DNA from 4 places in the Ensifer sp. 22460 genome. Region 2 is predicted to be linked to each of the others. Evidence: riboswitches for the same ligand, from Rfam matches in the RefSeq annotation. Region 2 holds a riboswitch; each other region holds the start of a gene.
What was found. Region 2 has a riboswitch for cobalamin ahead of ACTJKM_RS05765 (CbtB domain-containing protein). Riboswitches for the same ligand answer to the same signal wherever they lie in the genome.

Region 1 (4,698 bases), on a different contig from region 2:
GACGGCGGCGTCCGCCTCCTTCATAAACGCAGGAATGCTGGAAACGGGCACTGAGACGTCGTGCTTGATCGAGCCGCCCTCGGGTTTCTGCGCCGGCGACATGCTTTCGCGCACATGCCACAGCGCCTTGCCTTGCGTCTCGTTGGCGGCGATCACGGCGTTTTCGACGAGACCGGCGGCAAAGCCCTGTTCCAGGAGGTCGTTGACCATGCGCTCGGCGCTTTCGGCCGAATCCGAGGTCGAGATGTCGATCAGCGCGTACCAAGGATGGACGGTGTCCATCGGGTCGCGAACGCCGGGAATATGTTTCGTCGTGAATTCGACGCCGAGGCGCGGCATCAGCTCGAAGCCGGTCAGCGCCGGCCCGCAAAGGCTGGCGGCCTTTTCGAAGAGAGCGAGCGCATGCTCCACACTGCCGACACCGGCGAAGGCTACCTGATGTCCAAGCGGTTTCGGGAATAGCTTGAGCACCGCGCCGGTGATGACGCCGAGCGTGCCCTCGGCGCCGATGAAGAGGTCGCGCAGGTCGTAGCCGGTATTGTCCTTCTTCAGCCGGCGCAGCCCGTCCCAAATTTCGCCGGTTGGCAACACGACCTCGAGGCCGAGGCAGAGCTGGCGCATGTTGCCATAGGCGAGCACCGCCGTGCCGCCGGCATTGGTGGAGAGATTGCCGCCGATACGCGCGGAGCCTTCCGATCCGAGCGACAGCGGGAACAGGCGATTGTGATCGTCCGCTGCCTTCTGGATGTCGGCGAGAATGCATCCGGCGTCCGCGACGATCACGTTGCCGACCGGATCCACGTCGCGAATCCGGTTCAGCCGTTCGAGCGAAAGCACGATGTCCGCTTTGCCTTCCCGCGGGATCTGTCCGGCCACGTGGCCGGTGTTGCCGCCCTGCGGTACGATCGCGGTGCGGGTCGCGCTGGCGAGTTTCATGATGCGAGAGACTTCGTCGACCGAACCGGGGCGAAGCACCATCGGCGTCGTGCCGCGAAAGAGCCCGCGGGATTCGACGAGATAGCGCGCCTTGTCCGCTTCGGCGGTGAGCGCATTGGCGCTGCCGACGATCTCGACGAAGGAGGCGATGAGTTCAGGAGAGGGAAGGGTCGTCATGAGTCTGCCTTCGCACTGCGCTTGAGCGCGCTATCGGATCGGTCGATCTGAAGACACGATCCTCGGTTCCTATCGGCTGCGATCATAACCGCAATCGCGGCCGTCCGGTGAGGGCGGGGTGCGGAGGAGAAGCCGCACGCGATCTCACCCTCGCGGCGCCGCCGCACGCTGCAGCCGGTCGATGATCGCTTCTCCCAATCCTTCCGAAGGGATCGGCCCGAAGGCGATCGTCGCAGCGCCACTGGCGTCGGCCCGCTTCATGTAGTCGAAGAGATTGGCTGCCGCTTCGTGAAGATTTCCGGTCGGGCTGAGATCGAGAACGATGGCCGCCTGTTCCTCGCCGGCGATCCGGCCGCCGCCGAAGCGGATCAAGGCCTCGCCCGCACGCACATCGGCAACATCGAGCCTGACGGCCGCGCCGGGCGCGTAGTGGGAGGCCAGCATGCCCGGCGCCTCGATCGTTGCTCCCGCCGTTTCCGGTCGGATCACCGGACGATCGAGCAGGCGCTCGATTTCTGCGGCATCGAGGCCGCCGGGGCGGAGCAGCCGGATCTCGTCGCCATCGACCTTGATGATCGTGGACTCCAAGCCGATTTCGGCCGGGCCTGCGTCGAGGATCAGTTTCAGCTTTTCGCCGAGATCCGCATCGACATGGACCGCACTGGTCGGGCTGATCTTGCCCGAGGTGTTGGCGCTGGGCGCTGCGAGCGGCCGCCCGAAGCGGGCGATCACCCGGCGCGAAAAGCCGTCGGGCATGCGGATGCCAAGCGTGTCGAGGCCGGCCGAGGCCAGCGCATGCACGCTGCTATCGGGCCGCTGCGGCAAGATCAGCGTCAGGGGTCCGGGCCAGAAGGTTTCCGCCAGGCGTCGGGAAATCGGGTCGAAGCGCACATGGGCCTCGGCCATCGCCATGTCGGAGACATGCGAGATCAGCGGATTGAAGCGCGGCCGGCCCTTCATCTCGTAGATGCGGCTGATCGCATCGGGATTGGTGGCGTCGGCGGCAAGGCCATAGACGGTTTCGGTGGGAATGGCGACCGGTTCGCCTTTGGCAAGAACGGCGCAGGCGCGTTCGATCGCGCGGTCCGGTTCCCTGCCTGTGTCGATGATCTCTGCCATGCCGTTTCCTTTCCGACGCTTCCTTAACGGACGTGCCGGGAAAACAGAACGATTTTTTTGGGGGCGTTCGGTTGCTGCCTCAGAGACTGCGGATGATGCGGCGCAGCGCGGAGTCCCGGGCACCCAGCATCAGCACGTTCTTGAGAGCAACCTTGGGGTCGTCCGTGCGGAAGAGGAGCCCGTTGTCGCGGACGTTGCGGTTGATGACCATCTGTCCGTCTTCGGCGTTCGGCTCGATCGCGACCGCGAAATACATGCGGGAATAGCCGCTCTGGATACGGTCGAAGAAATGCGTCTCATCACCAAGGTCGCTGAAGAAATTGGCGAAGTAGAACGACCAGGTGATGTCCTTGGAAGGCGTGACCGCCGTCCGCGCCGCCGTCACATGGCAATAGCCGAGATGCGGCTTGCCGACGAGCGTGCGGTGAAAAATCAGCTTGGGAAACTGGATCGAGGCATGAAAGCCGTTGATCCGCTTGTGCGTCGTGTCACCGGCGGTCGCGAGCTTCTTGCCGGTCCTGTCCGCGACTTCTTCGTAGCTCAGATACCGTCGCTCGCTCGGCAGCCATTGCCGGCGGTTGATCCTGCCGGTGCGCAGAAACTCGGTGTGAACGGCCGTCTTCGGCATGACCGCCGGCGGCTTCTCGGCCGCAGCGTCGTAATATCTGAACTTTGCCATGATCGTCAGTGTGCCATCTGCCTGCCGGACATCTTCGTCCGCCGGCAAGCCTAGTGGCTTATGGTTAATGAAGGATTTCCTTTCGTTCGCGGAAGATGCCCCTGCACATTCATGGGAATGTCGCAAACGGGCGAAGCCTTCCTGTGTCTGCGTCATGTCAGTCACAAAAGACGGCATCTGCCCAATTTTTGATCTATCTATATGTTTATAAAGTGAAAAATTCTCGATTCCGTTTCCAGAAGGCGGTTTCGATCGTGTCGTCATTCTGGAATTGAATGTCGCTATCCGGCGCCTGCCGAGGCGCCTTCCGCGCTTACATATCCTTACTCAAGGTGTCGTCTTCCAAAGGGGAAGGCGGAGAATTGGGAAGCCGGTCAAATCCCGGCGCTGCCCCCGCAACGGTGGTGGAGCGAAAGCCTCGGCAAAAGGCCACTGGACGGTTTTCCGTCCGGGAAGGCGCCGGGCTGGTCCTTCGAAGGACGGCTCCTGAGCCCGGAAACCAGCCTTGACAGACATAACCGTAACGGGTTGCGGCGGGCAGCCGGATCGGAGCCTAAGACGCATGGGTGCGCGCCCGTGCGGGTTCCTGTCCTGCCTCTCCGAAACATGGCGCATGAGGACAGGACATGGATACCAAGACCGATATGCTTCGCAAGCTGAAGGGCCGGCGTGACGGCTACAGCCTCGATCGGGCCTTCTACATCGACCCCGACTATTACCGGCAGGACCTGGAAAACATCTGGTATCGGGATTGGCTGTTCATCGGCCACGATTGCGAAATCCCGCGGGCCGGCAACTATTTCACCGTCCAGGTCGGCGACTATCCGGTCGTCATCACCCGCGATCGCCAGGGCACGATCCGCGCGCTCCACAACTCCTGCCGCCACCGCGGCTCCCGCGTCTGCACGCAGCACAAGGGCTCTTCGGCGAAGCTCGTCTGTCCCTATCATCAATGGACCTATGAGCTCGACGGCTCGCTGCTCTTTGCGCGCCAGATGGGCGAGGACTTCGACAAGGCTGCCCACAGCCTGAAGCAGATCCATTGCGAAACGGTCGGCGGCTACATCTTCATCAACCTGTCGGAGACGCCGGCGGATTTCGCCGCCTTCCGCGAGCTGGCATTCCCCTACCTCGCGCCGCACCGGCTGGGAGAGACCAAGGTCGCCTTCGAAAGCACCATCATCGAAAAGGGCAACTGGAAGCTCGTTTGGGAGAACAACCGCGAGTGCTACCACTGCGCCGCCAATCACCCCGAACTCTGCCGGACCTATCCGGAAGCGCCGACCGCGACCGGGGTGCAGGGCGCCAAGGACGATCCGGTGATTGCCGCCCATTGGGCGAAGTGCGAGGCCGAGGGCCTGCCGAGCGAGTTCCGGATGTCGCCGACCGGCCAGTTCCGCGCCGCGCGCATGCCGCTGGTCGATAATGCCGAAAGCTACACCATGTCGGGTGCGCCCGCCGTAAAAAGGGCGCTGTCGGCCGATGTCAGGCAGAAGCAGATCGGCACGCTCCTGATGTTCCACTACCCGACGACCTGGAACCACGTGCTTTCGGATCACGCCATCACCTTCCGCGTGTTGCCGCTGGGGCCGGAACTCACGCAGGTGACAACGAAGTGGCTGGTCCACAAGGACGCGGTCGAAGGTGTCGACTACACGCTCGAGGATCTGACTCATGTCTGGACCGAGACCAACGACCAGGATCGCCAGATCGTCGAGGAAAATGCCTTCGGCATCCGCTCGCCGGCCTATGAGCCCGGTCCGTATTCGCCGGAGCACGAGGGTGGC
Region 2 (4,698 bases):
GCAGCGCGACCATGCGCGGCGAAACTCGGGCCGTTTCGCCGGCTATGGCCAACATCTCTGGGGGCTCAGTGCCTGCCATGCGCCACGCGGCCGGCTGCGCCTCAAGGACGGACGCTGGCAGCGGCTCTTGGGCTACGTCAACCGCGGCGCACCCTTCGGTCCGGATGACGGCACGCTCGTGCCCTGGGCAGCGGCGGCCTGTCTGCCTTTCGATCCGGATGCGTCCCTATCGGCCCTCGGCCATGTCGCGGCCGGCTATCCCGGGCTTCTGAAGGAAGGGCGCTTTCCGGGCGGGTTCAATCCGAGCCTTGCTGGCGAGGGGCCTGCGGGTTGGATCGACGAGCGTGTCGTCGGCCTTGACCAGGGGCTCGTCGTGATGATGATCGAGAATTGGCGGAGCGGCTTCGTCTGGGAGCTGACACGCAGCCTGCCGGCGATCCGGCGCGGTCTTGAGCGCGCGGGATATGAGGGCGGCTGGCTGGCGACGGAGACGGCATGAATTCGAGAAATCACCAGCGGATGGCGCGGACGGTCGAGGGATATCCGCCGCAGGCGCTGGCAGTGGTCGAGCGGTTGCACGCGCAGTTCCCCGACGCCGGTGTCTCGCTCGGGCCGGCGGACAGTGCCTTCAGCGCACCGGCCGCCTTCTGGGCCGCTGGTGGGACCGGGATCGAGCAGAGCCTTGCCTATCAGGACTTTTTCGCAATCGGCATGACGGACCGGATTCGGGCGGCACATCTGATCGCCTTCTACAGCCGCCAGCTGAGTGTGGTTCTCGGCGCGCTCTATCTTGGCGCGGGTCTTCAGGCGCAGATCGCCGGGCTTCGCTTCGAAGAGTGGACCCGCCTTCACCATGATCGGGAAGTTGCCGGCAAGCGTTATCATTTCCGCCTCGGTGTGGCGGAAGGGCCGCAGGATGCCGAAGGCATCAGCGCTTTCGAGCGCGGCTTCACGGCCCATCTGGCGCCGGTCATCGCGGTCCTGAAAAAGCGCACCGGGCTTTCTTCCGGGGCGCAGTGGCGGCTGGCAGCGGATTCCCTTGCCGGAGCGTTCCTGGAGATCGGTCGCGCGATCGGTGACGAGGCGCGCGGCATGGCCGAGGCGCTTGCGATCGTCAAGCGGCGGGGCTCGCGGTTGTTCTCGGAAGAGCTCTGCTACGAGGAGATCTCCGCGGTCGATCCGGCAAGCGGCGCGCAACTGTCGCGCCAGTATCGGATCCGTTGCGGCTGTTGCCTCTACTTCCAAACGGAGGGTGGCAGCTTCTGCGATACCTGCGTCCTGCTGGAGCCGGACGATCGCCGCGCGCGGCTGGCCGCGCATCTCATGCAAAACGGCGGGGCTTGAACCCCGCCGTCGTTTGTTCAGGTGCCCACGGGGGCGCGTGATCGGCCGGGTCAGTTCGCCCTGGCGAAACGCTCGTTGATGAAGCCGGAGACGACGCCAAGCACGATCCAGAAGGCGAGCGTGGTGGCGAGTGCGGCAACCGCAAACTCGGCGCCGAGCACGGCCGGAACGTTGCTCGTAATATCGACCGGCTGCGGCGCGCCGTAGACGTGCGGCGCGGCGATCAACGCGAGGCCGACGACCTTGGACACGATTTCTTCGCGCAGGACGACGAGATAGAGACCAACTGCGGAGAGGGCGACGGTCGCCAGCCACCAGGTTTGGCGGTCGCCGAGTTCGGCGGCCGGGAAACCCGGCAGTTCCGGCGGCAGGCCGATTGCCGGCAGCATGTGCACGGCAAGCCAGCCGCAGGCGCCCCAGAGCGCGCCGTTCCTAAGCGTGATCGGGTAGCCGATCACCAGGCTGACGCCGGCCAAGAGCAGACCGAAGCCGGAGCCGGTGACGAGGTTGGCAATGAGCGTGCCGGAGAACCGGCTCATGCCGAACATGATGCCGCCTTCCTCGTGTTCGCCCTCATGCGCATAGGCAGGCGTGATCGGCGAAAGCGCGTCGAGCATGGCGGAAAGCGGCGAGACCGCCTTCAGCGACGAATGCTGATCATGGCCCTCGGCGGCGGGTTGCGTCGTTCCAGGCTGTGCAGCGGGCTGTTCGGTTGTGGCCGGAGCCTCGCCTTCGAATTCCTCCGCATGCAGGATCAGCGGGGTTACCCTAAGTTCCTGGGCGCCGGTCATGAAGACACCGGCAATCAGTCCAGCCACGATCGCGGCCAGAAGCGTTCTGACAATCATCTTGAATTCCCTCGATAACGGCAAAAGCCACGCGCTGCGGCGTGGTTTGCAAGCCTTCCCGTTCTGCCATGCGGATGGCCGTTGCACGCCGGACGAACCGGCATGCACAAACACCGACATCCGGCACAGGCCGGATGCGTTCATGTCCGCAGACACTTCGATGCGGAACGTGAGTTACGTTCCGGAACATCGTCTTAGTGGCAGGGGAAGCCGTAGGAGTGGCGGGTGTCGTGCGCGGTGTCGTGCAGCACTGCCGAGTTGGCAAGGCCGGCGCCGAAGACGAGGAATGCGCCGATGAAGAGCGCGATGACGCCAGCGGTCAGACGATCGCTGAGGGAGAGCGGAATGCTCGAAACAGTAGACGTAGCCATGACAACCTCCGTGATGGCATCGGGAAATTCCCGGTGTGGGCCCTATGCCCGTATCGAGTGGCAGGTTTCCTGGCTCACGGCGCTGGGCGGGAAGCCCTGGATCTGCCTCGCCTTCCCAGATCGACCACCCTCTCGTGGTCTCTTCCAGTGGCTTCTTCCGGATCGCTCCGGAATGGCAGATCGACGTCGCTCTACAGTCGCGGGGTCGGCCGTGATGTGAATGCCCAGCATGGGTCCATCCGTCACGTTCCCGTTTACTCCCGAAACACGTTCGCGTCCCGGGAACCAATCGATCCCAGATGATTAGGAGCGTGTCATGGAGTTGTCAATTGAGCCTGCGCCGCCCGCCGCTTCATTAGCGACAAAATCGCGGAGGATCATCTGCTTGTAGGCCTCGACGATGCGGTCGCCCTCGGTGCGATCGACCGACACGGCAAGCCGCATGGTGCAATCGCCGAGATGCATGATCAGGAAAGCGGCGCTATCAATGGTTTCGCGCGGCGCTTCGGGCACAAGCCTAGCCCAGACATCGGCAAGAAGTTTTCCGCCGGCGCGGCTTTGCAGAAGATCGATCTCGCGCAGCGCCTTGTCGGCCTGCATTGCCGACCAGATGTCGCGCATCACAGGCTCGGCCAGGAACATGTCGTAGTAGATGTCGAACAGCACACAGAAAGCGTCGCGTAGTTCCGCGAGCGATGTGACCTTGGCAAGTTCGGCGGCGATGCACTCGTTGCACACGGCATTGTATCGCTCGGCCAGCGTGCGCACGATCGCCGCCTTGTCGGGGAAGTACTGGTAGAGCGAGCCGATTGAAATTCCGGCCTTTTCAGCGACTTCGCTCATGCGCATGGCGTCGCTGCCCTTTTCCTGAATGAGCGCCGTCGCGCAGCTAAGGATCTGTTCGACTCGCTCGCGGCTGCGTTTCTGGCTGGGTGTCCGGCGCAGCGCAGTCTCGTCTTCGGCGGGGACCACGGATGGGCTTGTTTCTGTAATCATGAGTGATGCTCACATTTTGGCTTGACTCTTAAAATACGAGGATTTATCACATTTGCAAATGTGAGAGATGCTCATGTTTGTTGATGAACCTTAGGAGGAAACGATGTCTCAGAAAGTCGCACTGGTTTTGGGCGGTACCGGCAAGACGGGGCGGCGGGTGGCTGAGCGCCTTCAAGAGCGGGGTGTTGCGGTGCGCATCGGCGCCCGTTCGGCATCACCGTCCTTCGACTGGACGGACGAGGCGACCTGGGCGCCTGTGCTCGAAAATGTCGATCGCATCTATGTCTGCTACCAGCCCGATCTGGCGGTGCCGGGCTCTGTCGAGACCATCCGCAAGTTCTCAAACCTTGCCGTCGGCGCGGGCATCAGGCGGCTGGTGCTTCTGTCGGGGCGCGGCGAGGACGAGGCGGAAGCGGCCGAGCGCGCGCTGCAGGCCTCCGGCGCCGACTGGACGATCATTCGGGGGAGCTGGTTCTTCGAAAACTTCAACGAAGGCTTCCTGGCAGAGGGAGTTCTAAGCGGTTCGGTCTTCCTGCCCGTGGATACAGTCACCGAGCCTTTCGTCAGCTGCGACGACATCGCCGACGTCGCGGTTGAAGCGCTTCTCGACGATGATCATGTCGGCAAGGTCTATTCTCTGACCGGCCCGCGGCTGATGACCTTCGCTGAAGCCGTGACCGAGATCGCTGCCGCGGCCAAACGCCCGATCTCCTATCAGGCCGTGCCGGTTGCCGACTTCGCCGCGCAATTGCAGGCTGACGGCGTGCCTGATGACTATGTCGAACTCATCCGCTATCTCTTCACCTCGGTGCTCGACGGGCGCAATTCGAGTGTGACGTCTGACGTCGAGCGCGTGCTTGGGCGGCGGCCGCGCGACTTTGCAACCTACGCCCGCGAGACCGCAGCAACTGGTGTCTGGAGTATTGCCGCATGATCCCGCTGATCCCCGCTCTGGCGTTTGCCGCCGCGATCGGTTCCGGCCTGATGGCCGGGCTGTTCTTCATCTTTTCGGTCTGCATCATGCAAGCCTTGTCGCGGCTGCCGCCGGAGCAGGGGATCGCCGCGATGAACGCCATCAATGTCGTCATCCAGAACCCGATCTTCCTCAGCGCCTTCATGGGCACGGCGCTGCTCGGCCT
Region 3 (4,698 bases), on a different contig from region 2:
CGAATGTGACGACGCCGGTGCTCTATGCGCTCGGCACGGTCACCACCCTCTTCTCCTTCACCATCATCCTCGTCGCGCTCGCAGTCATTCTGACCTTGCGACGCCGCCAGGCAAAGCTGAGCTAGGCTAGATGCGCATCCTGATCATCAATCCCAACACCACCGCGTCGATGACGGCCAAGGCAGCCGCGGCCGCTCGGACTGTCGCCAACCCTGCCACGGAAATTCTCGCGCGCACCTCCAGATCGGGACCGGCCTCGATCGAGGGGCATTATGACGGCGCCGTCGCCCTGCCGGGCCTGCTCGCCGAAATCCGCGACGGCGAGGCCGCAGGCGCCGATGCCGCGATCATCGCCTGCTTCGACGACACCGGCCTCGAGGCGGCCCGTGCGCTCGCCCGCATACCGGTGGTGGGGCTCTGCGAATCCGCCGTCGCGACCGCTGCCATGCTGGCGCAACGTTTCACCGTGGTCACCACGCTCGAACGGTCACGGGTGCTGATCGAGAATCTCGTCCGGCATTACGGCATGGGCGACCGGGCAAGGGTCCGCGCCGCCAACATCCCGGTGCTCGAACTGGAGGACAAGGCATCAGACGCGCTCGCCAAACTCCGGCGCGAGATCGAGCTGGCGCTCAATCAGGATGGCGCAGAAGCGATCGTGCTCGGCTGCGCCGGCATGGCCGATCTCGCCCGGGCGCTCCAAGCGGACTATGACGTCCCTGTCATCGACGGCGTTTCGGCCGCGGTCAAGCAGGCGGAAGCGCTCGTGTCACAGGGACTTATGACCAGCAAGCGCGGGGCCTATGCGTCGCCGCTCAGCAAGCCCTATTCAGGTTTCATGAGCGCGCTCGCTCCGACCCCGGCTTGAGGTGATGCCGACCTGGAATCGCCCACGACTGTCGCCAGCAGCGCATTCGATGCGTCGGCCTCGGCAATAATCCAATCGCGAAAAGCCTGGATCTTTTTCTGCCGCCTGCTGCTCTGCGGATAGACCAGCCAATAGGCGCGACCATCTCTTACCACATGGTCGAAGGGCCGGATGAGCCTGCCGCTCTTCAGTTCGTCCATCAGGAAGGTTGAAACGGCAATCGCGATGCCATGGTCGTTCAAAGTCGTCGTGACGTCCATCGCCTGGACGTCGAAGATCAGTTCGGTACCGTTGCTCGCCGGTGGCTCCACCCCGGTTTCGATCATCCATCGCCGCCACCAGCTGGCGTTGCCGAAGCGCCGTACACGCAGGACGTCCGAGGGATGCCTGAGCTGGTGCTTCTCCATGAAAGACGGCGTGCAGACCGGCATGTAATCGATAGGGAAAAGCGGGAACACGTCGTTGCCGGGCCAGTCGCCGTTGCCGCTGCGCACCACGAGATCGATGGCGTCACGCTTGAAGTCGATCAGCTCGGTCGACATGTGCACCCGGATGCTGATGTTCGGATGGGCCGTCTGGAACGAGGCGAGCCGCTGGCCGAGCCAGCTCGACACGACGGTCGGCAGCACGGAAATGTGCAGGTGGTGTTCGGTCTTGTCGGCAATCTCCGAGAAGGCCGCCCCGAGAAGGTCGATCGCTTCCGTCACCTTCGGCGCCAGCTGCCGCCCGGCCGCCGTCAGCCGAACCTCGCGCGGAAGACGAACGAAGAGCGGCGTGCCGATGCGCTCCTCCAACAGCCGGATCTGGTAGCTGACCGCCGCCTGCGTCATGCCGAGCTCGTCGGCGGCGCGGGTGAAGCTCAGATGTCTGGCGGCCGCTTCGAAGGCGCGCACGGCACTCATGGGAGGAATCTTGCTCATGGCCCTGACATAAGCATTCTTTATGCCAGCATGCGAGAAATCGCTTTGCGCGAAGCAGCAAAAATCCTCACTTTTTTCGCGAACACAACAGCAAAAACAAAGAGGATAGCAATGCTTAGCGCAGTGCGATCAACGATCCTTCATGCCCTGAACTGGGCCGGGAACGCGCTCAACCCGACCATCGACATCGATACGTTCAGCGAATTCCAGCTGAAGGATATCGGATTGACGCGGGATCACGAGACCGTCCGGGCGCACATCGGCGATATTGCCGATCCGTGGCATTGGCCGACGGACGGCAATCCGCGCAAGTCACCGCCCTCGTCGGAGCGGGATTGCGGCGACGCGCCGCAAATGGCAAGGGCTTCGCCTCGAGCCCAGCCCGGAGAAAACAAAGACGTAAGCATGTCGCTCTGCGATTGACGGAGCGCAGAGGCAAGAGACAGCGCAGTTGTCGTGATCTGCCACCTGCCAGCACGTGGACCGAATTCGGGAGAGATCCGGCGTGGCGTTTCTAAAAGCGACGTGCCGGAGCCTCTTCGCAAGTGATCGGCAACGGAGCGAGCGCCGGGCTCGAAGCCGAGAAGCTCTCCACCCACAGGTTTCGCCGCATCCCGTCGTTTACTCCTTGTTATCCACACGGCGAAAGAAATCACCTTCTCTCCCCGGCTTCAGGCACCTCGAACCTATTGACGCAGATTTGCGATGAACTACTATATCTAGTGTTCGAGGTTCTTTCGATTCGCAGGGATTGAGAGCTAAGACGGGAATACGGTGCGTCGGCGAGTTTTCGCCAGGCTATGCCGTAGCTGCCCCCGCAACTGTAGACGGCGAGCGACTGTCCGGAATTGGACCACTGAGGCATGAGGCCTCGGGAAGGTCGGGATGGAAGCTGAGACCCGTGAGCCAGGAGACCTGCCTCGAGCAACAAACGTCCACGGGCGGGGTGTCCGGAGGGGTTGAGTTGCGTGCGGCAGGATGAGCCTGCCTGATCGTCTCGACATCTCCCCGGCAGCCTTTCCAAAGCTTCGGGGTGAAGTCATGTCCGCGTCATTGAAATTCTATCGCTCGCCAATCAAGAGGCGCGGTTTCCCGCGCAACTGACGAAGAGGCATGCCCGGGCGTCGAGATCCGAGCGAGCCACAGCCATGACAGCCCTGCATTTCGCCGGATCGCGGTTGCGTGTCCGTGCACCTTCTCATGCTCTCATCCAGCCGACCAAACGAGGAAGAAATGAACGTTACCGTCTATAGCAAGCCCGCCTGCGTCCAATGCACCGCGACCTACCGGGCGCTCGATCGCCAGGGTGTCAACTACGAGGTCATTGATATCTCCATCGACCAGGACGCGCTCGAAACGGTCAAGGGCCTCGGTTACATGCAGCTTCCCGTCGTCGTCGCCGGCCCCGAACACTGGGCGGGTTTTCGCCCCGACAAGATCAGCGCGCTTTCCTAGAGGAGACAGGCGGTGGGCCTGATCGTCTATTTTTCCAGCCGCTCGGAAAACACCCATCGCTTCGTCGAAAAGCTCGGCCTTCGCGCAGCGCGTATTCCGCTCAAGGAAAGTAAGGCTTCGCTTACGGTTTCCGAGCCCTTCGTGTTGGTCGTGCCCACCTATTGCGGCGACGACGGCCGGGGTGCCGTGCCGAAACAGGTCATCCGCTTCCTCAACGATGCGGGCAACCGCTCTCACATCCGCGGCGTCATTGCTGCGGGCAACAGCAATTTCGGCGCGACCTACGGGATCGCCGGCGACGTCATCGCGGCCAAGTGCCGGGTGCCCTACCTCTACCGGTTCGAGCTGCTCGGAACCGAGGAGGACGTCGCCAATGTCAGAAACGGGATGGAACGATTTTGGACGTCTCAACACTCGAACGCCCCCTGAAGGCGACGGAACCGGCGCTCGACTATCATGCGCTGAACGCGATGCTGAACCTCTATGATGAAGAGGGACGGATCCAGCTCGACAAGGACCGGCTGGCGGCGAAGCAGTACTTCCTCCAGCACGTCAACCAGAACACCGTCTTCTTCCATAACCTCAGGGAGAAGCTCGATTATCTGGTGACCGAGGGCTACTATGAACAGCAGGTGCTGGATCAGTATTCCTTCAACTTCGTGCGCGATCTCTACGACCACGCTTATGGGAAGAAGTTCCGCTTCCCGACTTTCCTCGGCGCGTTCAAATACTACACGTCCTATACGCTGAAGACCTTTGACGGAAAGCGCTACCTGGAGCGCTACGAAGACCGCGTCTGTATGGTGGCGATGACGCTGGCGCGCGGCAACGAACAGCTTGCCCGCGATCTCGTCGACGAGATCATTTCCGGCCGTTTCCAGCCGGCGACGCCGACCTTCCTCAATGCCGGCAAAAAGCAACGCGGCGAGCTCGTCTCCTGCTTCTTGCTTAGGGTCGAGGACAATATGGAAAGCATCGGCCGCGCGATTAATTCCGCGTTGCAGCTCTCCAAGCGCGGCGGCGGCGTGGCGCTGTCGCTCACCAACATCAGAGAGATGGGCGCACCGATCAAGCAGATCGAAAACCAGTCCTCCGGCATCATCCCGGTGATGAAGCTCTTGGAAGACAGCTTCTCCTATGCCAACCAGCTTGGCGCCCGCCAGGGAGCAGGTGCTGTCTATCTCCACGCCCACCACCCGGATATCATGCGCTTCCTCGATACCAAGCGGGAAAATGCCGACGAGAAGATCCGTATCAAGACGCTGTCGCTCGGCGTCGTCATCCCGGACATCACCTTCGAGCTCGCCCGCAACAACGAGGACATGTATCTGTTCTCGCCCTATGACGTGGAGCGCGTCTACGGCGTGCCGCTGACCGAAATTTCGGTGACGGAGAAGTACCGCGAGATGGTCGAGGAAGCTCGTATCCGCAAGCGGAAGATCAAGGCGCGCGATT
Region 4 (4,698 bases), on a different contig from region 2:
CGCCCAGGCGCGATCGTAATACTGGTCGATGCGGGCACCGACCGCCTGGATCAGCAGGCGCATCGGCTTGCCAGGCACATCGGCAAAACCCTTGAGACGCAGCACGTCGTGCTCTGATATCACGCCCTTGAGGCGATCGATGAAGGCGGCCGGATCGGCGATGGCGCCGAGCTCGACGACAAAGCTGTCGAACTCGTCATGGTCGTGCTCCTCGCCCGCCTCATGCTCCATCTCGTGATGCGACTTGCGGTTGGCGATATCGCTTTCGGTGCCGACGCCGAGGCCAAGCAGGATGGCGGCGGCCACCTCGCCGTTCTTCGCCTCGATCATGGTCGGCTTGCGGCTGGTGCGCGAGGAAACCTCGTCGCGTACCGCCTTGAGGCCGGACGCGTCGATCAGATCGGTCTTGTTGAGCACGATCAGGTCGGCAGCGGTCAACTGATCCTCGAACAGTTCCTCGATCGGGCTTTCATGGTCGAGATTGTCGTCCTCGACGCGCAGCGCATCGACCTTGTCATGGTCATCGGCAAAGCGGCCGGCGGCAACGGCAGCGCTGTCGACCACGGTGACGACGCCATCGACGGTGACTTCACTGCGGATATCCGGCCAGTTGAAGGCGGCGATCAGCGGCTGCGGCAAAGCCAGGCCCGAGGTCTCGATGATGATATGATCCGGGCGGTTTTCGCGCTCGAGCAGCTTGGTCATGGTCGGGATGAAATCATCGGCCACGGTGCAGCAGATGCAGCCATTGGTAAGTTCGATGATGTCGTCCTCGCTGCAGGCCTCCGCACCGCAGCCCTTCAAGACGTCGCCGTCGACGCCGAGATCGCCGAACTCGTTGATGATCAGCGCGATGCGCTTGCCGTCGGCGTTCTGCAACAGATTGCGGATCATCGTCGTCTTGCCGGCGCCGAGGAAGCCGGTGATGACAGTCGCCGGGATCTTGCCGTGGCTGGTTCTCGCAGTGGTCATTATTCAACCCTTCATTTTCAGCGGCAAACCGGCCGCGACAAAGTAAACTTCAGCGGATTTCTCCGCAACGATCTGGTGAAGCCGGCCGGCATGGTCGCGAAACTCGCGCGCCATGCGGTTCTCGGGCACAATGCCGAGGCCGACCTCGTTGGAAACGAAAACGAGGCGCGCCTGCGCCTGCGGCAGGTAGGCGGCGAGCGCTGCGAACTCCGCCTCGATGTCGCGCTCCTCGAGCATGAGATTGGTGACCCACAGCGTCAGGCAGTCGATCAGCACGACGTGATCGGGATTATCGATGCGACTGAGGATGCCGACGAGATCGACCGGCTCCTCATGCGTCGTCCAGCCTTCGCCGCGGCGCATCTTGTGATGGTCGATGCGCGCGCGCATTTCGTCGTCCCAGGCGCGGCCGGTGGCGACATAATGTTTGGTGAGACCGGACGCTTCGACGAGCTTCTCGGAAAAGCTGGATTTGCCGGAACGGGCGCCGCCGAGGACCAGAACGGGTCCGGCGCTGGGATTGCTCATCGCGACCGCGCCAAGGTCAGCGGCAGATGGCAACAGCCGTTCGACGCGCCGGCGGCGCGTTCGGGAAAGTATCTGAGAGCCAAAACAACCTCCGTGATGGCGTTGGAGACGACACGTCTCCTCGGGCGGAATGCCCATGTCGGGTGGCAGGTCTCCTGGCTCACGGCGTCACGAGGCCCCACATCGCCTCGCTCAGAATGGACGAGGTTCCGATGTCAGGACCCGAGCGGCCCGCCTCACCTTCCCGGCGCTTTCCGGTGCCACAGCGAACCTTTGCGCGTCGTCTCCGACGCGCGGCGCTGTGGGCGGCTTCGTGAAAGGCGGACGATTCGTAGAAGAAGAGGCGTCCAACCCGGCTGATCACGATGCCACGCCAGTGGCTTTTCCGGCTCGATCCCGACCTGCTTCGATTGCCCCATGCAATCGGCTGACAGCCCGATTCTGAACCCGATGGCGAACCCTGACCGTTCTACAGTCGCGGGGTCGGCTGCGATAAGGATGCCCGATTTGGGTCCATCCGTCACATTCCCAATTATTCCCCCCGATCGCCACGACAAGGGGGAACCATCCAACATCCGATGATTAGGAAGCGGGCGCCGCAAAGTCAATCGACGCTTGCGACACCTCCCCGGCCGACTTGCGTCGCGCGACGATTTGTCGAGCGCGAAGCCGCACCGGACATTAGGCGAATGGCAGATCGCGAACGAACATATTTTAGCAATTACAGATGTTGCGTTAAACTGCAGCGCCGCGCGTCCTATGGACGCGCAAAGGTCGCTGAACCATCCCGCAACCGACCCGAGGGGCTTCGTTTATCCGGTAGGCACATGGAACGCAGGCTCGCCGCCGTGATGATTGCCGACGTTTGCGGCTATGGGCTGCTTACCCAGGCCGACGAGGAGGGTACCTGCGCCCGCTTTCAGGCCGACCTGCACGAACTATTCGAACAAAGCATCGAGACGCATCGCGGCCGGTTGATCAAGACCATGGGCGACGGCCTGCTGGTCGAGTTCCACAGCGTCGTCGAGGCGGTCCGATGTGCGGTCGAGGTGCAGCGCGCCAAATCTGAAAGTCGCGGCGTGGACGCGGGGCGGCTGCAATTTCGCATCGGCATCAATCTTGGCGACGTGATCGTCGAGGGCGACGACATTCACGGCGATGGCGTCATCATCGCCGAGCGCCTGCAGAGCCTGGCCGAACCGGGCGGCATCGTCATCTCCGGCACCGCCTATGACCAGGTCGAGAAGCACCTCGACGTCGGTTTCGTCTTTCTCGGCGAGCAACGCCTGAAACACGTCGAAAAACCGGTTCGGACCTACCGTCTCTGGCTGGACGAAGCCCACGCCGGCAAGCCGAAGGCCAAAGCACACCGTGGAAGACGCTGGGTCGCGCTGGCCGCGGCATCTGCCCTGGCATTCGCAGCCGCCGTCGGTGCCGCCTGGTGGCGCCCGTGGCAGCCGCCTGCCGACATCCGACCGGCTCAGGCCGTGGACTTCAGCCAGGCAGACAAGCCCTCGATCGCCGTGCTTCCGTTTGCCAATGTCAGCGATGACCCCAAGCAGGAATTTTTCGCCAATGGCATGACCGACGGCCTTATCACCGAACTGGCCCAGATCTCCGGCCTGTTCGTCATCGCGCGCAACTCGACGTTCACCTACAAGGGCAAGTCGGTGACAGCCAGGCAGGTGTCGGAAGAGCTCGGTGTCCGATATGTGCTTGAAGGCAGCGTCCAGCGTGCCGGAGAGCAGCTTCGCATCAATGCTCAGCTCATAGATTCCCTTGATGGCGGACACGTCTGGGCCGGAAAGTTCGACGGATCGCTCACCGACGCCTTTGCGCTGCAGGACGAAGTGATGCGCGGCATTGCCGAAGCGCTTGCGTTGCGGCTGGACCCTGACCAGCAGATGGCCTTCGGGCGCAAGGAAACGGCCGTGCCGGCGGCCTTTGATGCGTTCCTGCGCGGCTGGGAGCATCACCGGCGCACCACGCCCGAAGACTTCGCGAAGGCACTGCCCTACTTCGACCAGGCGATTGCGCTCGATCCCGCCTATGGACGTGCCTATGCCGCCGCAGCCATGGTCTATGCGCGCATTTATCTGTGGCGCTGGCACTATCAGCTGGGCATCACGCGCTTCGAGGCGCGAGCCAAGGCGCGGCAGTTTCTGCGGATGGCGCAGAAACATAAGACGGCACTCACCTATCAGGCAGCGGCCCTCCTTGCCGAAGCGGATTGGCGGCATGCCGACGCGCTCGCAGACCTTAAGGAAGCGATCGCGCTGGAACCCGGCGACTCCTGGAGCTACGCATTGACGGCCTTCGTGCTGACATCCGCCGGCCGGCCGGCGGAGGCCCTGCCCTATATCCGCACGGCGATCCGCCTCGATCCGCACTCCCCGTCCTTCTTCCTGTACGTCCTCGGCCTGACGCAGTTCAGCCTGGAGGATTTCGAAGCGGCAGCGGCAGCGGCGAAAAGCAGTATCGCACTCAACCCCCAGGATGACGGTCCTTTCCTTCTCCTTGCCTCTGCCGCCGGACATCTCGGTCACCGCGCGGAGGCTGAGGCGGCAGTCGCCCGCTACGACGCGCTTCGCATCAGCCGTGGCGGAACGCCCGTCTGCATTTCAGAGCGCCCGCCGCTGGACCTGGCGCAGCCGCATGCCAGCGAGAAGCTCTATCAGGGACTGCGTCTGGCGGGCGTGCCTGAGACCCTGATGAACACCGACGTCAGCATTCGCGACAGGCTGCCAGCCGATGAGCTCCGTTCGTTGTTCTTCGGGCACCGGTTGCGTGGACGCATGCTGGATTCGGGCGAGGAACAAGAAGCTGTCGTTTCGCCCGAGGGCATCGCCACCTTGACGGGAGACTGGGCTTCGCTCGGCGCCGGCAGGATGAGCAACGTCGAGGTCCGGTTCGAGAAGGACGAGGTTTGTTTCCTGTGGCTGAAAACGACGAACCTTTGTGGGGTGGTCTCGCGGAACCCCGGAGGACTGAGCGCCCGGGAAAACGAGTTCATCTGGTACCATGGCGACAGAGCCTTCACCTTCTCGCAGGTGCGCTAGCCATGGCAGAAGCGACGCAGGCGCCAAACCGGTTGCGGCCCTAGTGCGTCACCCGCTGCAGCACGCTGAACTGGAAGGCCTGGGTCGAATTCCACGGGGTCGTGTGCTGGTGCTTGACATGCTCGACAAGCCGGAAGGA

Region 1: another riboswitch for cobalamin. It lies ahead of ACTJKM_RS01230 (aromatic ring-hydroxylating oxygenase subunit alpha); the one in region 2 lies ahead of ACTJKM_RS05765 (CbtB domain-containing protein).
Region 3: another riboswitch for cobalamin. It lies ahead of nrdH (glutaredoxin-like protein NrdH); the one in region 2 lies ahead of ACTJKM_RS05765 (CbtB domain-containing protein).
Region 4: another riboswitch for cobalamin. It lies ahead of cobU (bifunctional adenosylcobinamide kinase/adenosylcobinamide-phosphate guanylyltransferase); the one in region 2 lies ahead of ACTJKM_RS05765 (CbtB domain-containing protein).

Annotation. Positions count from the first base shown of each region.
Region 1 is NZ_JBQENZ010000001.1:246,469-251,166, reverse strand. Features, by position in the region: gene ACTJKM_RS01245 (FAD-binding oxidoreductase) at 1-1,113, opposite strand, end outside; gene ACTJKM_RS01240 (L-threonylcarbamoyladenylate synthase) at 1,258-2,232, opposite strand; gene ACTJKM_RS01235 (DUF6656 family protein) at 2,312-2,911, opposite strand; cobalamin riboswitch at 3,225-3,433, shown strand; gene ACTJKM_RS01230 (aromatic ring-hydroxylating oxygenase subunit alpha) at 3,538-4,698, shown strand, end outside.
Region 2 is NZ_JBQENZ010000003.1:318,427-323,124, reverse strand. Features, by position in the region: gene ACTJKM_RS05780 (glucoamylase family protein) at 1-499, shown strand, start outside; gene ACTJKM_RS05775 ((2Fe-2S)-binding protein) at 496-1,344, shown strand; gene ACTJKM_RS05770 (CbtA family protein) at 1,395-2,192, opposite strand; gene ACTJKM_RS05765 (CbtB domain-containing protein) at 2,387-2,563, opposite strand; cobalamin riboswitch at 2,606-2,868, opposite strand; gene ACTJKM_RS05760 (TetR/AcrR family transcriptional regulator) at 2,867-3,559, opposite strand; gene ACTJKM_RS05755 (NAD(P)H-binding protein) at 3,663-4,493, shown strand; gene ACTJKM_RS05750 (anthrone oxygenase family protein) at 4,490-4,698, shown strand, end outside.
Region 3 is NZ_JBQENZ010000006.1:197,932-202,629, reverse strand. Features, by position in the region: gene ACTJKM_RS09860 (ABC transporter permease) at 1-125, shown strand, start outside; gene ACTJKM_RS09855 (aspartate/glutamate racemase family protein) at 131-868, shown strand; gene ACTJKM_RS09850 (LysR substrate-binding domain-containing protein) at 826-1,770, opposite strand; gene ACTJKM_RS09845 (hypothetical protein) at 1,732-2,211, shown strand; cobalamin riboswitch at 2,501-2,725, shown strand; gene nrdH (glutaredoxin-like protein NrdH) at 3,022-3,243, shown strand; gene nrdI (class Ib ribonucleoside-diphosphate reductase assembly flavoprotein NrdI) at 3,256-3,672, shown strand; gene nrdE (class 1b ribonucleoside-diphosphate reductase subunit alpha) at 3,642-4,698, shown strand, end outside.
Region 4 is NZ_JBQENZ010000022.1:101,848-106,545, reverse strand. Features, by position in the region: gene cobW (cobalamin biosynthesis protein CobW) at 1-972, opposite strand, end outside; gene cobU (bifunctional adenosylcobinamide kinase/adenosylcobinamide-phosphate guanylyltransferase) at 976-1,500, opposite strand; cobalamin riboswitch at 1,863-2,084, opposite strand; gene ACTJKM_RS24735 (adenylate/guanylate cyclase domain-containing protein) at 2,328-4,559, shown strand; gene ACTJKM_RS24730 (class I SAM-dependent methyltransferase) at 4,600-4,698, opposite strand, start outside.